2 linked regions of the Streptomyces venezuelae genome follow. The protein of the gene in region 1 interacts with the protein of each later gene in a pairwise test. Links are inferred from orthologs where the notes say so. Each region holds a gene or a part of one and is shown on either strand. Other genes may lie near its edges.

Evidence for each region.
Region 2: the proteins of rsfS (region 1) and DEJ48_RS34195 interact in binary tests that used the Escherichia coli proteins (3 or more experiments, as listed by UniProt). The link is inferred for Streptomyces venezuelae from one-to-one orthologs.

The regions. Positions count from the first base shown.
Region 1 is NZ_CP029192.1:5,962,808-5,969,869, reverse strand. What follows is about bases 1,847-4,691. They hold rsfS (ribosome silencing factor), read right to left. Parts: upstream 3,569-4,691; coding sequence 3,125-3,568; downstream 1,847-3,124. Other genes in these bases: DEJ48_RS26120 (LCP family protein), read right to left, coding at 3,691-4,691; DEJ48_RS26130 (histidine phosphatase family protein), read right to left, coding at 2,487-3,128; DEJ48_RS26140 (IS1 family transposase), read right to left, coding at 2,000-2,182; DEJ48_RS26145 (hypothetical protein), read right to left, coding at 1,847-1,996. In the rest of the region: DEJ48_RS26160 (ferredoxin), read left to right, coding at 1-303; DEJ48_RS26150 (glycosyltransferase 87 family protein), read left to right, coding at 580-1,794; more of DEJ48_RS26145, read right to left, coding at 1,763-1,846; more of DEJ48_RS26120, read right to left, coding at 4,692-5,376; nadD (nicotinate-nucleotide adenylyltransferase), read right to left, coding at 5,393-6,031; DEJ48_RS26110 (hypothetical protein), read right to left, coding at 6,070-6,234; DEJ48_RS26105 (hypothetical protein), read right to left, coding at 6,321-6,575; DEJ48_RS26100 (M48 family metallopeptidase), read left to right, coding at 6,675-7,062. UniProt on the Escherichia coli protein: Functions as a ribosomal silencing factor. Interacts with ribosomal protein uL14 (rplN), blocking formation of intersubunit bridge B8.
Region 2 is NZ_CP029192.1:7,735,511-7,742,727, forward strand. What follows is about bases 2,000-4,999. They hold DEJ48_RS34195 (ATP-binding protein), read right to left. Parts: upstream 4,076-4,999; coding sequence 2,924-4,075; downstream 2,000-2,923. Other genes in these bases: DEJ48_RS34190 (DUF5682 family protein), read right to left, coding at 2,000-2,817; DEJ48_RS34200 (hypothetical protein), read right to left, coding at 4,072-4,999. Also shown: more of DEJ48_RS34190, read right to left, coding at 1-1,999; more of DEJ48_RS34200, read right to left, coding at 5,000-7,217.

The DNA of each region.
Region 1 (7,062 bases):
CCCGCAGAGGCTCCCAGTGGGCGCACGCTGGCCGTCGACTGGACGCTCTGCCAGGGGCACGGACTCTGCGCGGACATCGTCCCCGAGCTGATCCAGTTGGGCCCCGACGGCTTCCCGTCGGTGGCGGAAGCGTCCGTACCGCGCTACTCCGAAGCGCGTGCCACCCGCGCCGTGCGGCGCTGCCCCGCACTCGCCCTGCGCATCGAGGAGGCGCCGAAGGAGGCATCCCCGTCCCGCACGACGCTGCCCGCCGCGCTCCCGCCGCGCCGGAGCCGCCGCGCACTCGGCAGCGGACGGCAGTAGGTCACGGCGCACAGCGGGACACGCTGACGCCGAAGGCACGAAAAAGCGGGCCACCCGATTCGGGTGGCCCGCTCATATCCTGTGGAGCTAAGGAGAATTGAACTCCTGACCTCCTGCATGCCATGCAGGCGCTCTACCAACTGAGCTATAGCCCCTTGCCTGTCCGCCCGGTTTCCCCGGCGGCTCCGCCAACATTACACGGTCATACCCGTGCTCCACCAAATCGTTTCCGGTCTGGGCCGGTGTGGGTGGATACGGGCGATACTGTCAGACTTCGTGACCGTGCTCGCGCTCCCCGCCGCCCGCCGCCGTGTGCCACTGGCCGCCGGGGCCTGCCTGCTCTCCTTCGCGGCCTTCTGGCTCGCCCAGCGTGCCGCCGACGTCTCGATGATCGACCTCATGGTCTACCGGGCCGAGGGCGAGACCGTGCGCGCGGGCGGCGACCTCTACGCGCTGCGCGCCACCGAGGCCCATCTGCCCACCACCTACCCGCCGTTCGCGGCGCTGCTCTTCACGCCGCTGACCCTGCTGGACACGGCGGCCATGCGCACCCTCGCGACGCTGGGCAACCTGGCACTCCTGATCGCCTTCGTGCACCTCTCCTTGCGGATGGTCCACGGCGATCGGCACGCGCGCGTGGAGGGCGCTCTGTGGGCGTCCGCCCTCGTCGTGTGGTGCGAGCCGGTCTGGACGACGCTGCGCTACGGCCAGATCAACCTGCTGCTCGCCGTCCTCGTCCTGTGGGACCTGTCGCGCCGCCCCGGACACCGCTGGGCGGGCGTGGGCATCGGCGTCGCGGCGGCGATCAAGCTCACGCCCGCGCTGTTCGTGGTCCTCCTGCTGCTCACCGGGGCCGCCGAAGCCGCTCGGCGCGGGCCGTGGCGTCCGATCGTGCGGCACGCGTGCGTGGCGGCCGCGTCGTTCGCCGGGGCGACGCTCCTCGCGGCCGCCGTCCTGCCGTACGACTCATGGCGGTTCTGGACCCGGATGGTCTTCGAGGCGGGCCGCGTCGGTCTGGCGGAGGACACCGCGAACCAGTCGCTGCGCGGCGTCCTGGCGCGGCTCCTGCACACCGGAGAGCCCGGCGCCTTCTGGGCCCTGGCGGCCTCCGTGACCGGCGCGCTGGGCCTCGCGGCGGCGGTGGCCGCCGCGTTGCGCGGGGAACGGGCCTGGGCGGTGCTCGCCTGCGCCGCGACGGCGCTCCTGGTGAGTCCGGTGTCGTGGTCGCACCACTGGGTGTGGTGCGTGCCGATGGTGCTGCTCCTGCGGGCGGAGGCCGAGCGACGGGGTGGGCGGGCACGGTGGGCGGGGGTCGGAGCCGTGTACCTGGTCTTCTGCTCGTACGCGCTGTGGTGGGTGCCCCATGGAGCGGGACGGCTCGAACTCGGCCAGAACTATGGCCAGATGACGCTGTCCGCCCTCTACGTAGTGACCGCTTTTACGTTCCTGTGGGTCGCCGTCACGCGGTGGCGAACGAGTAGAACCGCTTGAGGGTGCAGTGCTCGTCGAGGAGCCTGCCGTAGATCGGCTCCCCTTCGAGCTCGCGGTACGTCTCGATGGGGTCGCCTTTTATGATCAGTGCCCGCGCGCATTCCTCGCACCAGTACTGGTACTCCGGGTTGACCGGTTCCATGTCGCGGACGATCGGCGTACCACTGCCGCACCAATCGCATTTCCGCCGGTGTGCACCCATTGATCAGCTCCAGCTGTGGCCGCAGGCGGTGCACACGTACGAGACTCCGCCGTTGTCACCGAGTACTTGGGCGACGTGGGACGAGCCGCAGGAAGGGCAGCCGAGGAGCGTGCGGAGCGCGGACCGTTCTCGTACCGCCGCCGCTTCGGAGGGGTGGTCGACCTCTCCGAAGATGCTCGCAGGCATCGCTCTCTCCCTCCCGTCGGGCTGCGTCCCCTTCCGGCCGTCCGATTCTGCCACGGTCTGCGCGACCCGGGGTGAAGAGGTCGTGGCGGAGCACACAGAAAAATCCCGCCCCCTGATGGGGACGGGATTTCCGGACTGTGGAGCTAAGGAGAATTGAACTCCTGACCTCCTGCATGCCATGCAGGCGCTCTACCAACTGAGCTATAGCCCCTTGCGTTCTTCCCGCTCGGCGGGCGAACAAGAAGAACTTTAGCCTGCGACCAGCCGGAATGTGAAATCCGGGTCCGGGCGCCCGCCGGGAGGCTCAGTCGTCGTCGCCGAGCACCGGTTCCGGCAGCGTGCCGGCGTTGTGCTCGAGGAGGCGCCAGCCCCGCGCGCCACGGCCGAGGACCGACCAGCAGCAGTTGGTGAGGCCGCCGAGCCCCTCCCAGTGGTGCGGTTCGAGACCGAGGAGACGACCGATCGTCGTACGGATCGTGCCGCCGTGGCTGACCACCACCAGCGTGCCGTCCTCGGGCAGCTTCTCGGCGTGGCGCAGGACGACGGGGGCGGCCCGGTCGGCGACCTCGGTCTCCAGCTCGCCGCCGCCGCGGCGGACCGCCTCGCCGCGCTTCCACGCGGCGTACTGGTCGCCGAAGCGGGCGATGATCTCGTCGTGCGTCAGCCCCTGCCACTCGCCGGCATACGTCTCGCGGAGCGCCTCCTCGTGCGTGACGGGGAGGCCGGTGATCGCGGAGAGCTCACCGGCCGTGGCCGCGGCGCGCTTGAGGTCGGAGGCGACGATGGCGTCCGGCTTCAGGGAGGCGAGCAGCCGGGCGGCGCGCTTGGCCTGGGCCACGCCCGTCTCGGTCAGCTCGATGTCCGTGGAGCCCTGGAAGCGGCGCTCCAGGTTCCACGCCGTCTGGCCGTGCCGCCACAGGATGAGCCGCGGGCCGCGGTGGGTCACCGAAGCTCACCGTCCAGGTCGGCCTCCTCCGCGGCCTGCTGCTCGGCGTGCTCGGCGGCCTTGCCGCGGGTCGCCTTGGCCTCCTCCGGCAGGTCGATCTCGGGGCAGTCCTTCCAGAGGCGCTCGAGCGCGTAGAAGACGCGCTCCTCGCTGTGCTGGACGTGCACCACGATGTCCACGTAGTCGAGGAGGATCCAGCGGGCGTCGCGGTCGCCCTCGCGGCGGACCGGCTTGGCGCCGAGCTGCTTGTTCAGCTGCTCCTCGATCTCGTCCACGATCGACTTGACCTGGCGGTCGTTGGGCGCGGAGGCGAGCAGGAAGGCGTCGGTGATCGACAGCACGTCGCTGACGTCGTACGCGATGATGTCGTGCGCGAGCTTGTCGGCAGCCGCCTGGGCGGCGACGGTGATGAGCTCGGTGGAGCGTTCCGTGGCGGTCACTAGTGAGCTTTCCTTCGGCTGGTGGATACACCCCAAGGGTCTCACGGACCGCCGACAGCGCCCCAGACGATTACGTCACCGCTCCGGCGCGGGCCGCCCCGCGGGGCCCGCGCCGACCGCTCTCACCTGGTCCTGTAGTCCTGTCCGAGCACCACGGAGACGTCGGCGTTGGCCGCCGTGCTCCCCTTGCGGACCGCGCTCGCCGGCAGGCCGAGGGTCTTGGCGACCTCGGTGGCCTGCTCCTTCTTGGCCGCGTCGGCGTAGGTGACCTGCGAGGCGGGCTGGGCGGCCGGGCCCGCGCCGCCGTCGATGAAGGTGTAGCCGCCGTTGACCAGGGAGACCCGGGCGTCCTGGGCGGCGCCCTTCTTCCCGGAGGCGTTCTTCACGCCGACCCGCACGGCCGCGTCCTTCTCCGGGCTCTTCACCGCGCCGCCGAGGACGTCCTTGACCACGGCCTCTCCGGCGCCGTCGGTCAGCGTGCCGCCCTGGCCCACCGGCAGCAGCGTCGTCTTGTAGTCGCCGCCCTTCGCACGGTCGGCGAGCTTGGCGAGGAAAGCGCCGAGGTCCTTGTCCTCCAGCGACGGGTCGAGGATCTGGGCGAGCGACTGCACGGTGGTCGTGGCCGCCTGCGGGTCCGACGACAGCTTGCGCAGGACGCCCTGCATGACCGCTCCGAAGCGCTGGAGCTGGTCGGCCTCCTGCTCGCCGGACGCCCGGTACGTGGCGTACGCGACGGCCATCCGGCCGCTCAGGGTCTGCTGCTCGCCCTTCTTGACGAGGGGCGCCTCGCCCTTCTTCTTGGCCTTGGGGTCGGGCACGTCGGCGTTCGTGTCGATGTCGATGTTGCCGACGAGCTCGACGAGGTTCTCCAGGTACGGGGTGTCGAGGCGCCAGGTGCCCTCGACCTGGGTGCCGAGCACCGTGTCGATCGCCTCGCGGGTGCCGGTCGAGCCGTCGTCGTCGACGGACTTGCCGAGCGTGGTCGGCGTCCCGTCGTCGTCCGAGACGGCGAGGGTGTTGGGCAGCAGGACGGTGGCGCCCCGCTCCGTGGTGGCGTTGTTCACCAGGAGTGCGGTGGAGGTGCCGTCACCCTTCGTGTTGTGCAGGTGCAGGACGATCACGTCGCGCTTCTGCGGCCCCGAGGCGGCGGCCGCGCCATCGTCGCCGCCGGACTGGCCCGGGAGCTTGCCGGCGAACCACAGGTAGCCGACGCCGCCGGCGATCACCAGGGCGAGGACCACGACGAGCGCGACGACCCGGGAACGCCCGCGCCGCTTGGCCTCCTCGCGCCGCTCGGTGCGGCTCTCGGTGAACTTCAGCCAGTCGATGACGTCTTCGGATTCCTCGTCCGGCTCCTCGATGAACGAGAACTGCTCGGTCTTGTACTCACCGGGCTGCTCGCGGCGGGGCGGGGGCGCGGGTGCGGGTGCGGCCTCCGGTGCCGGCGGCTCGGGCTGCTGCTGCGGGATCCAGGCGGTGTCCTGGGGCGCGGCCGTCCCGTAGGGGCTCTCGGTGGTGTCGTACGAGGTTCCGGCCCCGCCGTACGCGTCGTACCCCTGCTGCCCCTGCTGCCCACCCGTGTAGGGGTCGTACCCGTAGCCCTGGGACTGCTGAGGCGGCTGCGACTGGTGGGGCACCTGCGGCTGCTGGACCTGCTGAACCTGTTGGGCCTGCGGAACCTGCTGGTACACCGGCCGCCCGTACTCGTCGTACCCGACGACCTGGTACTGGTCGGCCGCGTACTCACCCGCGTACTCGCCCGCATACGGATCACTGCCCGCATAAGGGTCGTACTGTCGGTCGTTCACCGGTGCCCCTCTCGGCTCATTCGCCGCGGTACAGCTCACGCTTGTCGATATAACGCACCACACCGTCGGGCACCAGGTACCAGACCGGATCGCCCTTGGCGACGCGCGCGCGGCAGTCCGTGGACGAGATGGCCAGGGCGGGCACCTCCACCAGGGAGACACCGCCCTTGGGCAGGCCGGGGTCGGCCAGCGTGTGGCCGGGCCGGGTGACCCCGATGAAGTGCGCGAGGGAGAACAGCTCTTCCGTGTCCCGCCAGGTGAGGATCTGGCCGAGGGCGTCGGCACCCGTGATGAAGAAGAGGTCCGTGTCGGGATTGAGGGCACGCAGATCGCGCAGCGTGTCCGTGGTGTACGTGGCCCCGCCGCGGTCGATGTCGATGCGGCTGACCGAGAACTGCGGGTTCTCCGCGGTCGCGATGACCGTCATCAGATAGCGGTCCTCGGCGGGCGAGACCTGTTTGGCGCTCTTCTGCCACGGCTGGCCCGTCGGCACGAACACCACCTCGTCGAGGTGGAATTGCGCGGCGACCTCACTGGCCGCCACGAGGTGTCCGTGGTGGATCGGATCAAACGTTCCGCCCATGACGCCGAGGCGGCGCTTGCCGTTGCTCACCGGACCGGTCTCCGGACCGGTAGGCATGTCCTGCTCTCCCATGCGTGCAGACCCTACCGGCCCGGCGGACGGGCTCTGTTTCAGCGGTCCCGGTTGAAGCGGGTGGTGATCCACAGGAGCAGCAGGAGGACGACGAACGCGCCGCCTCCGGTGAGGAGGGGGCTGAGGCTTTCGTGGTTGCCGCCGTGCTCGCCGCCCTCGGAGGCGAGAGTGACCAGCTGGGCGGCGTTGCTGTGGAGGCTCATCTCAGGCAGGACCTATCCGGAGGTGGGATGGACATAAAGACTTCCGGCCCATCGTAAGCGGGAGGCCCGTTCCGCCTTACGCCGACTCAGCCGTTGCGGTGGTCGGCACCCTTGTCGACGTCTTCGGAGGCACTCTTGTCGGCGTCCTCGGAAGCGTTCTCGCCGGCGCCCTCGGAGGCCTTGTCGGCCCCCTGCCGGTACCCGCGCAACAGGAACCAGCCGACCAGTACGCATCCGACGACCATGACGATCAGCACGATCCGCAGCAGATTGCCCGGTCCCTGCTGCTCCGCGGCCTTGGCCGCCTCCGTGAGCCAGTCGGCCCCAGGGTTGTGCTCCATGACGGAAGACTCCTTCTGTGTGCTGCCCTGTCACGGTATCTCCGCCTAGGCTTGGCCCCACCTCGGGGGCGCGAGAGGACGAGACATGGGGGATGCGGCATGACCGACGACAACCACCACGGCGGGGGCGGCGAGGGGTACGAGCGCATGCCGAGCAGGCAGCGCAGGCGCTTCCCGGGCATCTCCTCGCGCGCCTACGAGCACCCGGCGGACCGCTCGGCCCTGGTCGCCCTGCGCAAGCTCAGCGGCTTCGACACGGTCTTCAAGGCCCTCAGCGGCCTGCTCCCCGAGCGGAGCCTGAGGCTCCTGTTCCTGTCGGACTCCGTGCGCGTGTCCGACGCGCAGTTCGCGCACCTCAACACCATGCTGCGGGACGCCTGTTACATCCTGGACCTGGAGAAGGTCCCGCCGATGTACGTGAACCAGGACCCGAACCCGAACGCGATGTGCATCGGTCTGGACGAGCCGATCATCGTCGTGACCACGG
Region 2 (7,217 bases), 1.8 Mb from region 1 along the record:
CAGGCGGGCCACCAGGGGGCGCAACCGGGCGAGTCGGCTCTCCGGCATGCCTCCCGCGTACGACAGGACGGTGCGCAGCAACTCCACGGACGGCCGGACCGTCGCGGGGTCGAGCTCCATCGCCGCGTCGATGCGGCCGGCGTCCGCCGCCGCGGCCAGCACCTCTTCCCGTCCTCCGGGGCCGAACAGCGCGGCCAGCTCCTCCGACCAGCCGCGCACATCGGGGTACGAGGGGTCGGTGCCGCCTCCCGCCCCGTGACCGGCACCTTCCTCGCCACGGGACCCCTCCCCGCGCCCCGTCCCGTACAACTCGTCCAACGCGGAGGCCACCCGCCCCGCGCGACCTCCCAGCCCCCGCGACCGCCCGAGCAGCAGCCGCCAGCGCTCGTGGGCGCCGAGGACGGAGTCGGCGGGCGGGGTGGGGGCGGTCCTGGAGGCAGGGATCCGTGCAGGAGCAGACGAGTCGGCTGCGATCTCCCCGTACGAGGACGGCACACCCGCCGTCAGCCACGCCGCGGCCAGCGCCTCCCGACCCGCCGCATCCGCCACCGCGAGCCGGGCGAGGGCCGCGTGGTCGGCGACCGCCGTCGGGAGTGCGTCCGCCGACAGGCCCGTACGGTCCTCCACGGCAGCGAGCATCCGCGTGCGCGCCGCGGGCGACAGCGTGTCGAAACCGGCGCGCAGGGCGGGCAGTCGGTCGAGGAAGGCGCGGTCCGTGAGGGACTCGACGCGTTCCAGGAGCGGGTCCATGGCCAGGCCGGTCTCCAGAAGCGGCCCCGCGGCCACCAGCGTGCCCCGCAGGAACGCGCTGAGCTCGGCGCGCAGTTCGGGCGTGGCCGCGCCGTCCACGCGTGACGCGAGCCGGACGCCGAAGCCGTCGGCGTCGCGCTGCCCGAGCAGCACCTGGGCCGTGCCCGCCGCGCCCCGGATCAGCGGGGTGCCCGCCGCGTCGAGGCGGGCCAGCGCGGCCGCGAGCCGCAGTCCGCCGCCCTCGTCGGCCGCGCGGACGGCGAGGTCCACCAGCGCGCGGGCGTCCGCCACTTCGTCGGAACCGGCGAGTCCGTCCAGAGCCCGCACCCCCGCCGCGCCCAACTCCTCACGCACGGCGGCGACCTCGGCGGCCCGCCACCCTTCGGGCAGACCCGGCATCTGGCCCGTCTCGATACGGTTCAACAGGTCCAGCCCCGCGAGCAACTCCGGAAGCGTGCCGGAAGCGGGCAGCAACTCGGCCGTCTCCGCGAGCCGTTCGGCCGTGAGTCCGGGCAGAGCGCAGTGCGCGGCGTCCGCGAGGCCGGAGAGGACCTGTGCCGCGGTCGGCCCGCCGTGCCGCACGTCCGCCGCGTGGCGCAGGCGCAACATGCCCGCCGACGCCTGTTCGAGGGTCACGCCGTGGACGCCCGCGACATCCAGCATCGCCGCCACCGACGGCGTCCACCCCACCGTCCAGCGCGTGGTGAGCGCGGCCGCCTCACCGATCTGGGCGACCTCGCCCTCCTCCCCGTACGGGACACGACAGACCGCCAGGCGCCGCAGGAACACGTCGCGCCGCAGGTCCCGCTCGGAGCGGTGCGGATCGAGGCGCAGCTCGCGGCGCGCGGGCGCCTCGGGCGTCGGCAGCGAGAGCGTGGCGAGGTCCGCTTCCACGGCGGGCCCGAGCCCCGACCGGGGTGTGCCCGGGGCGAGCCGTCCCCGGCGCTCTCCGACGAGCACCTTCTCCATGGCGGCGGCGACGACCCGCCCCCGGCCGAGCAGCTGCCCCTGCGTGAGAACGGTTTGCACGGCCTCGACGAGCTCCCCGCGACCGGCCGCGGGCAACCCGCGCAGCGCCGCCAAGTCTCGCGCCATCCGCACCACTTCACGCGCGTCCGCGGGACCGCTGGGGTGCCCGGCGGTACGGACCGCCGCACAGACGCGTACGGCGGTGACCAGCAACAGCTCGTCCAGCCGCCCGCCCTCACCACCCGCCAGGAACACTCCGCGCTGCCACTCCGGATCCCGGATCCCGGCCGGATACCCGGACCGCTCGTCCAGCAACGGATAGGCATACGGCACGAGGGAGGTGACCACGTCTCCCCCCGCGGACCCGCCCACGGGCTCGGTCACCCCTGTACCGAGCCGTCCCGCACCCGGCGCCAGCGCCCCCGCATGAAACGCCCCCACCACGGCCGCGGCCCGACCGCCCGTGTGCTCGGCCAGGCGGCGCCGCATATGGGCCTCCCGCGCCAGGTCGTACGCCGACACCTCGCCCTCGTCCCTGCGCAGAGCCCAGCCCACCAACAGCGCGGCCCTCCGCAGCGCCTCCGCCGCGGCGCCCGGCGCGGCCGTCTCGACGAGACGGTCCCACAGGTCGTCCTCCGGGCGCAGTCCGGCCCGCGCCCGGAGCGCGGCCACCAGACGGCCCCGGCCGGAGTCACCGACCTCGACGACCGACGCCGCCGACGCCGGTACCGCCTCCGACGCCCTCTCCGCCGAATCCCGGCACGCCAGCGGCAGGTCGAACGGCACCACCGGCACCTTCGCCTCCCGCGCCCACCGGATCGCCGCCAGCTCCGGCGAGAACTCCGCGAACGGCAGGAACACGAGCCTGCCCGCGCCAGCACCCGCACCGGTGGAGCCCGCCAGCGCGACGGGCGGCACCGTTTCCGGGTCCCCCAGGTGATCGAGCCAGGGTGCGAACTCCTCCGGCAGCTCCACGAACAGCACATCGGGCGCCGCTGCCGCCAGCATCCGGGGCAGGGCGGCGGCGAGCGCGGGGGAGTGGTGCCGCACACCGATCAAGTACGGGTCACGACACCCGGCCAGCTCCTCGACCACCACCTCCGGCGACGGCTCCGGCCCAAGATCCCGACGCCCAGCTACAGCCACATCCGCCGCTACAACCGCCGCCGCACCCCCAGCCGCACCCCCACCCTCACCCTCACCCTCACCCAAGATCATCACGCAGCTCCCACAGCGTCCGCCACAGCCCCGCGCCGTCCTCCGCGCGCCGCCGCACCGGACCGTCCCAGTAGCCGAGCAGCCGCGCGTGGTCGGCCGGGTCGTCCTTGCGGACGGTGCCGAGGAGGTGGCCCGGCAGCGTACGGACGACATCCCGCCCGTCGCCCAGATACGCCGCCCCGATCCCCATGGACGTGGCGACCTGCACCGCCTCCGCCGTCGACATGACCGTCGAGGGCCGCTCGACCTCCCAGCCCTCGGCGCTGCGCCCGGAGCGCAGGTCACGGAACGCGGTGACCAGCGCCTCCAGGACCGTGTCGTCGACGGAGAACGCGGCGCCGGAGCGGGCCAGCGCCGCCGTGGCCTGGCTGCGCACCAGCTCGGTCTCGGCGGCGAGGTCGCCGATCGGGCCGACCGTCTCGAAGTTGAAGCGCCGCTTGAGGGCCGCGGACATCTCGGAGACGCCCCGGTCCCGCAGGTTGGCCGTGGCGATGAGGGTGAAGCCGGGCACGGCGTGCACCGTGCCGTCGTCGCCGTCGAGACCCGCCAGTTCCGGTACGGAGACACGGCGTTCGGAGAGCAGGGACACCAGGGAGTCCTGCACCTCGGGCAGGCAGCGGGTCACCTCCTCGACCCGCGCCACCGCGCCGCGCGCCATCGCCGTGAGCACCGGCGAGGGCACGAGGGCCTCCCGGCTCGGGCCCTTGGCGAGCAGCATCGCGTAGTTCCAGCCGTACCGCAGCTGGTCCTCCGTGGTGCCTGCGGTGCCCTGCACGGTGAGCGCGCTGGTGCCGCACACGGCGGCGGCGAGCAGTTCGGACAGCATCGACTTGGCGGTGCCCGGCTCGCCGACGAGCAGCAGTCCGCGCTCGCCCGCGAGCGTCACCACACAGCGCTCCACCAGCTGCCGCTCGCCCACGAACTTCCCGGAGACGACGAGGCGTCGGCCCGCCCCGTCGACCAGCTCCTCGCCGCTCGAACCGCAGACGAAGAGCACCACCGCGCGGGGCGTCAGACGCCAGCCGGGCGGGCGCGGCCCGTCGTCGTACGCCGCGAGGAACGCCAGCTCCTCCGCGTACCGGTCCTCGGGCAGCTCCATCTGCCGCCCGACCGTGGGCTCCTGATCCTGCCGGTTCATCGCCTGCCTCCCCTGCGGCCGCCCCGCGTCTCGAACTCCTCGTAGCCGGGCACGTCCCCGTCGACCACCCGCTGCCACGCCCGTGCGTACAGCTCGGGCACCGGGCACCCGGGCACCTCGAACCGGAAGCCCGGCTCCGGGAGCAGCGGCTTCTTCCAGCTCTCCACGGGCAGCAGGGGCGCGCTGCGGTCGTGCCAGCCGCCGGGCAGGAAAAGCGTGCGCCCCGCCCGGGACCGCTTGGCCTCCACCACCAGGTCGGTGGCGGCGAGTTCCGCTCTGGCCTTCTTCAGACGGGCGGGCTTCCAGCCGGTCCAGGCCGCCTGGCGGCGGTCCGTCGGGTCGGGAAGCGCGAGGACCATCAGGTAGAGCACGGCCGCGTCCTCGGAGAGTTCGAGGCGGCGGGCCGCCTCGGGCACCAGGTCGGGTGCGCCGACCAGTGGGTTCTGCGGTGCGCCCGCGGGCCCGTCGGCGGCGAGCAGCGTGGCGAACTCGTCGCTGATCAGGGTCCGCAGCGCCTTCAGCGCGTCGCTGTTGTCGGCGAGGCCGATGAGGAGCGTCAGTGCCGGGTGGTCCGGACCGCCCTCGGCGCTCGCGCCCGGCAGCAACGCCGACGGGCGCACCCACACGGCGTCCCAGTCGTTGCGGTGCTGCATCGGGGCGAGGACCAGCGCGGGGCCCGCGGCCACGAGCCCGAGGCCGTCCTCGCCGCCGCGCGGCGGCAGCCCGTACGCCTCCCGTACGTGTCCGCCGGTGACCTTGCCGTCCGTGCCCCAGCTCACCCGCAGGTCGAGCAGCAGGCCCGGGTCGGCGAGCCGTTCGCGGAGGAGGCGCAGCGTCTCGGGCAGCACCGGGCGCAGAGGGTCGCCGTACGGCAGGCGGTAGGCCAGCCAGCGCAGCATGTCCACGTACGGGACGAGATCGCGCCCTTCGAGGAGGGCTTCCGGGTCCTTCGGGCGCAGTCCGTCGCCGAGCGTCTGCTCGGTACGCCCGGTGAGTTCGGGCCGCGCCTCGGGGTTGAGGACGTGGTCGAGGATGGGACCCGGGCCGATCTCGGCGACCACCTGGGCGACCAGTTCGGGTGGGGCGACGCGGTGCCTGCCGCGGACCGCCAGCCACAGCTCGCTGGTGGCGTCCAGTGCGCAGCCGGTCGTCCAGAGGGTGTTGACGCCGTTCGGGGCGGCGGGCAGCAGGGATGCCGTGAACTCCTGGCGCTGGGGGAGGGGCAGATCCTGCAGCGCCCCGCGCGCGGCCTTCGCCTCCGCACTCTTGGCGCCGAGCGGCTTCAGGAACTCGGCGGGGAGCAGCCCGTCCCTGCCGAACCTCCCCAGACCGGGCATGCCGAGCAGCAGCAGCGCCCCGGTGATCGGCCCGACGCCGATGCGCTCGGCGAGTTCCGTCGCCTGCTCCGGCCGGTAGGGCAGCGGCCCCCGCTCCCGCAGGAGCGCGAGCAGCCGCCGCAGCGAGGGCGCCCGGCGCGGGTCGTCCGGCTCGCCGTACACCTCGGCAGAGGTGAGGGCGAAGCCTTCCCACGCGCCGAAGGCGCCGGACGGGTCGTACTCGATGCCGTTCCAGAACGCGTCGTCCCCCTCCACGCGCTGGCACGACACGATCAGCATGCGCCGCGCCCCCGCGGTGAGGACCTCGCCGACACGCTCCGGCCGGGCCTTGTACGACGTCTTGAGCCGCACCGCCCGCAGCCGCCCGCGCGGATCGACGAGGACCGAGTCGTCATCGGCCCGCACCGCGAGGACGGCGTCGAGGAATTCGAGGAGGGCCGCGCGGTGTGCGTCCTCCGTCGTCGGCGCGGCGGCCCGCACGGCGAGCGCCGCCATACCGGGCCCGGCGAGCGTCAGCCAGGCCACGCCGCTGCTGCCGAGACCCGCCTTGCCGTCCGGCGCCTTGGGGCCCAACACGCGGCGCAGCGCGGCGAGTTGCTCCATGGCGGAGGTGGCCTGCTCGGACCTGCCGTAGTAGTGGTACGACCCGGAGAAGTGCTGCGTGCCCGTCAGGCCCACCGTGGCTTCGCGCAGCACACTGTCGAGGGCGTGCCGCACGGTGGGCGCGGTGTCCTGTCCGGCCTCCCTCTGCCGGTGCGCCCGCTCGGCGAGCGTGGCGATCCGCTTGGCGCAGCGTGCGGTCTCCTCGACGAGCCCGGCCACGCCCAGCGCGAGCGCTTCGTCGGTGACGGCGGGCAGCAGTCGCGCGACGGCCTCGGCGGGGCTCTCGCCGCCGCGGACGGCGGCCAGGAGCGCGGCGGCATCGGTGTCGGTCACCGCGCGGAGCGCCGCGGAGCCCCGCTCGTCACGAGGCCGCAGCGCGTGCCAGTACCAGAGGGGCGGCAGGACACGGGTGCCCGCCGCGTGGGCGCTGCCCCGGTCGCCGATCTGCACGCGGGCGACGGCCACGCCGTCCGCGTCCCGCAGTTCGACCACCGACTCGTTCCAGCCGAGCTGGACCGGGTGGAGCACGGCGCCGGCGGGCAGCCGCAGGGGAGCGGTCGGGCGGCCGGCGTCCGTCGCCGGGCCCGAGGTGCCGTCGACGGAACACGCCCTGCGTGTCCCCGACTTCTCGTCGTACGCCACCCACCAGCCGAGCAGCCCGTCCTTGCTGCCGAACGGGGAGCTCTCCAGGCCCGGCTCGACGGGCAGCAGCCTGCAGTGCTTCTCCTCCAGGCGCACGCCCGCCGCCGCCCCGGCGAGCGCGGAGTCGAAGAACGCGGGCACCGAGGCCCGGCCCCGGCGGGCGCCCGCCGGGTCGTACTCGTACCAGCGGTCCTCGTGCAGCACCCAGGACGACACACCGTCCGAGGCGACCTCGCGGCGCTGCTCGGCGAAGGAGGTGTCCCCGGGGTGCACGGGACGCGCGCCGTACCACCGGCTGCCGTCCGGGAGCGGCAGCGAGACCGTACCCGCTCCGTACCACCCGTCCTGGAGGCCGCTCGGCTTGAACACGTCCGCGGGGCTGCCGGACCACACGGCCCGCCGCTCGCCGCCGTGCCCCGACGCGATCAGCCACTGCCCGTCGACGAAACGCACCGTCGGTTCGCCGTACCCCGAGGACTTCGACGGCAGGCTCAACGTGCGCTGGTCCAGGACGCCTTCGGCGCCGACGAGTGCTACCTGCGTGCCGACCCGGACGATGA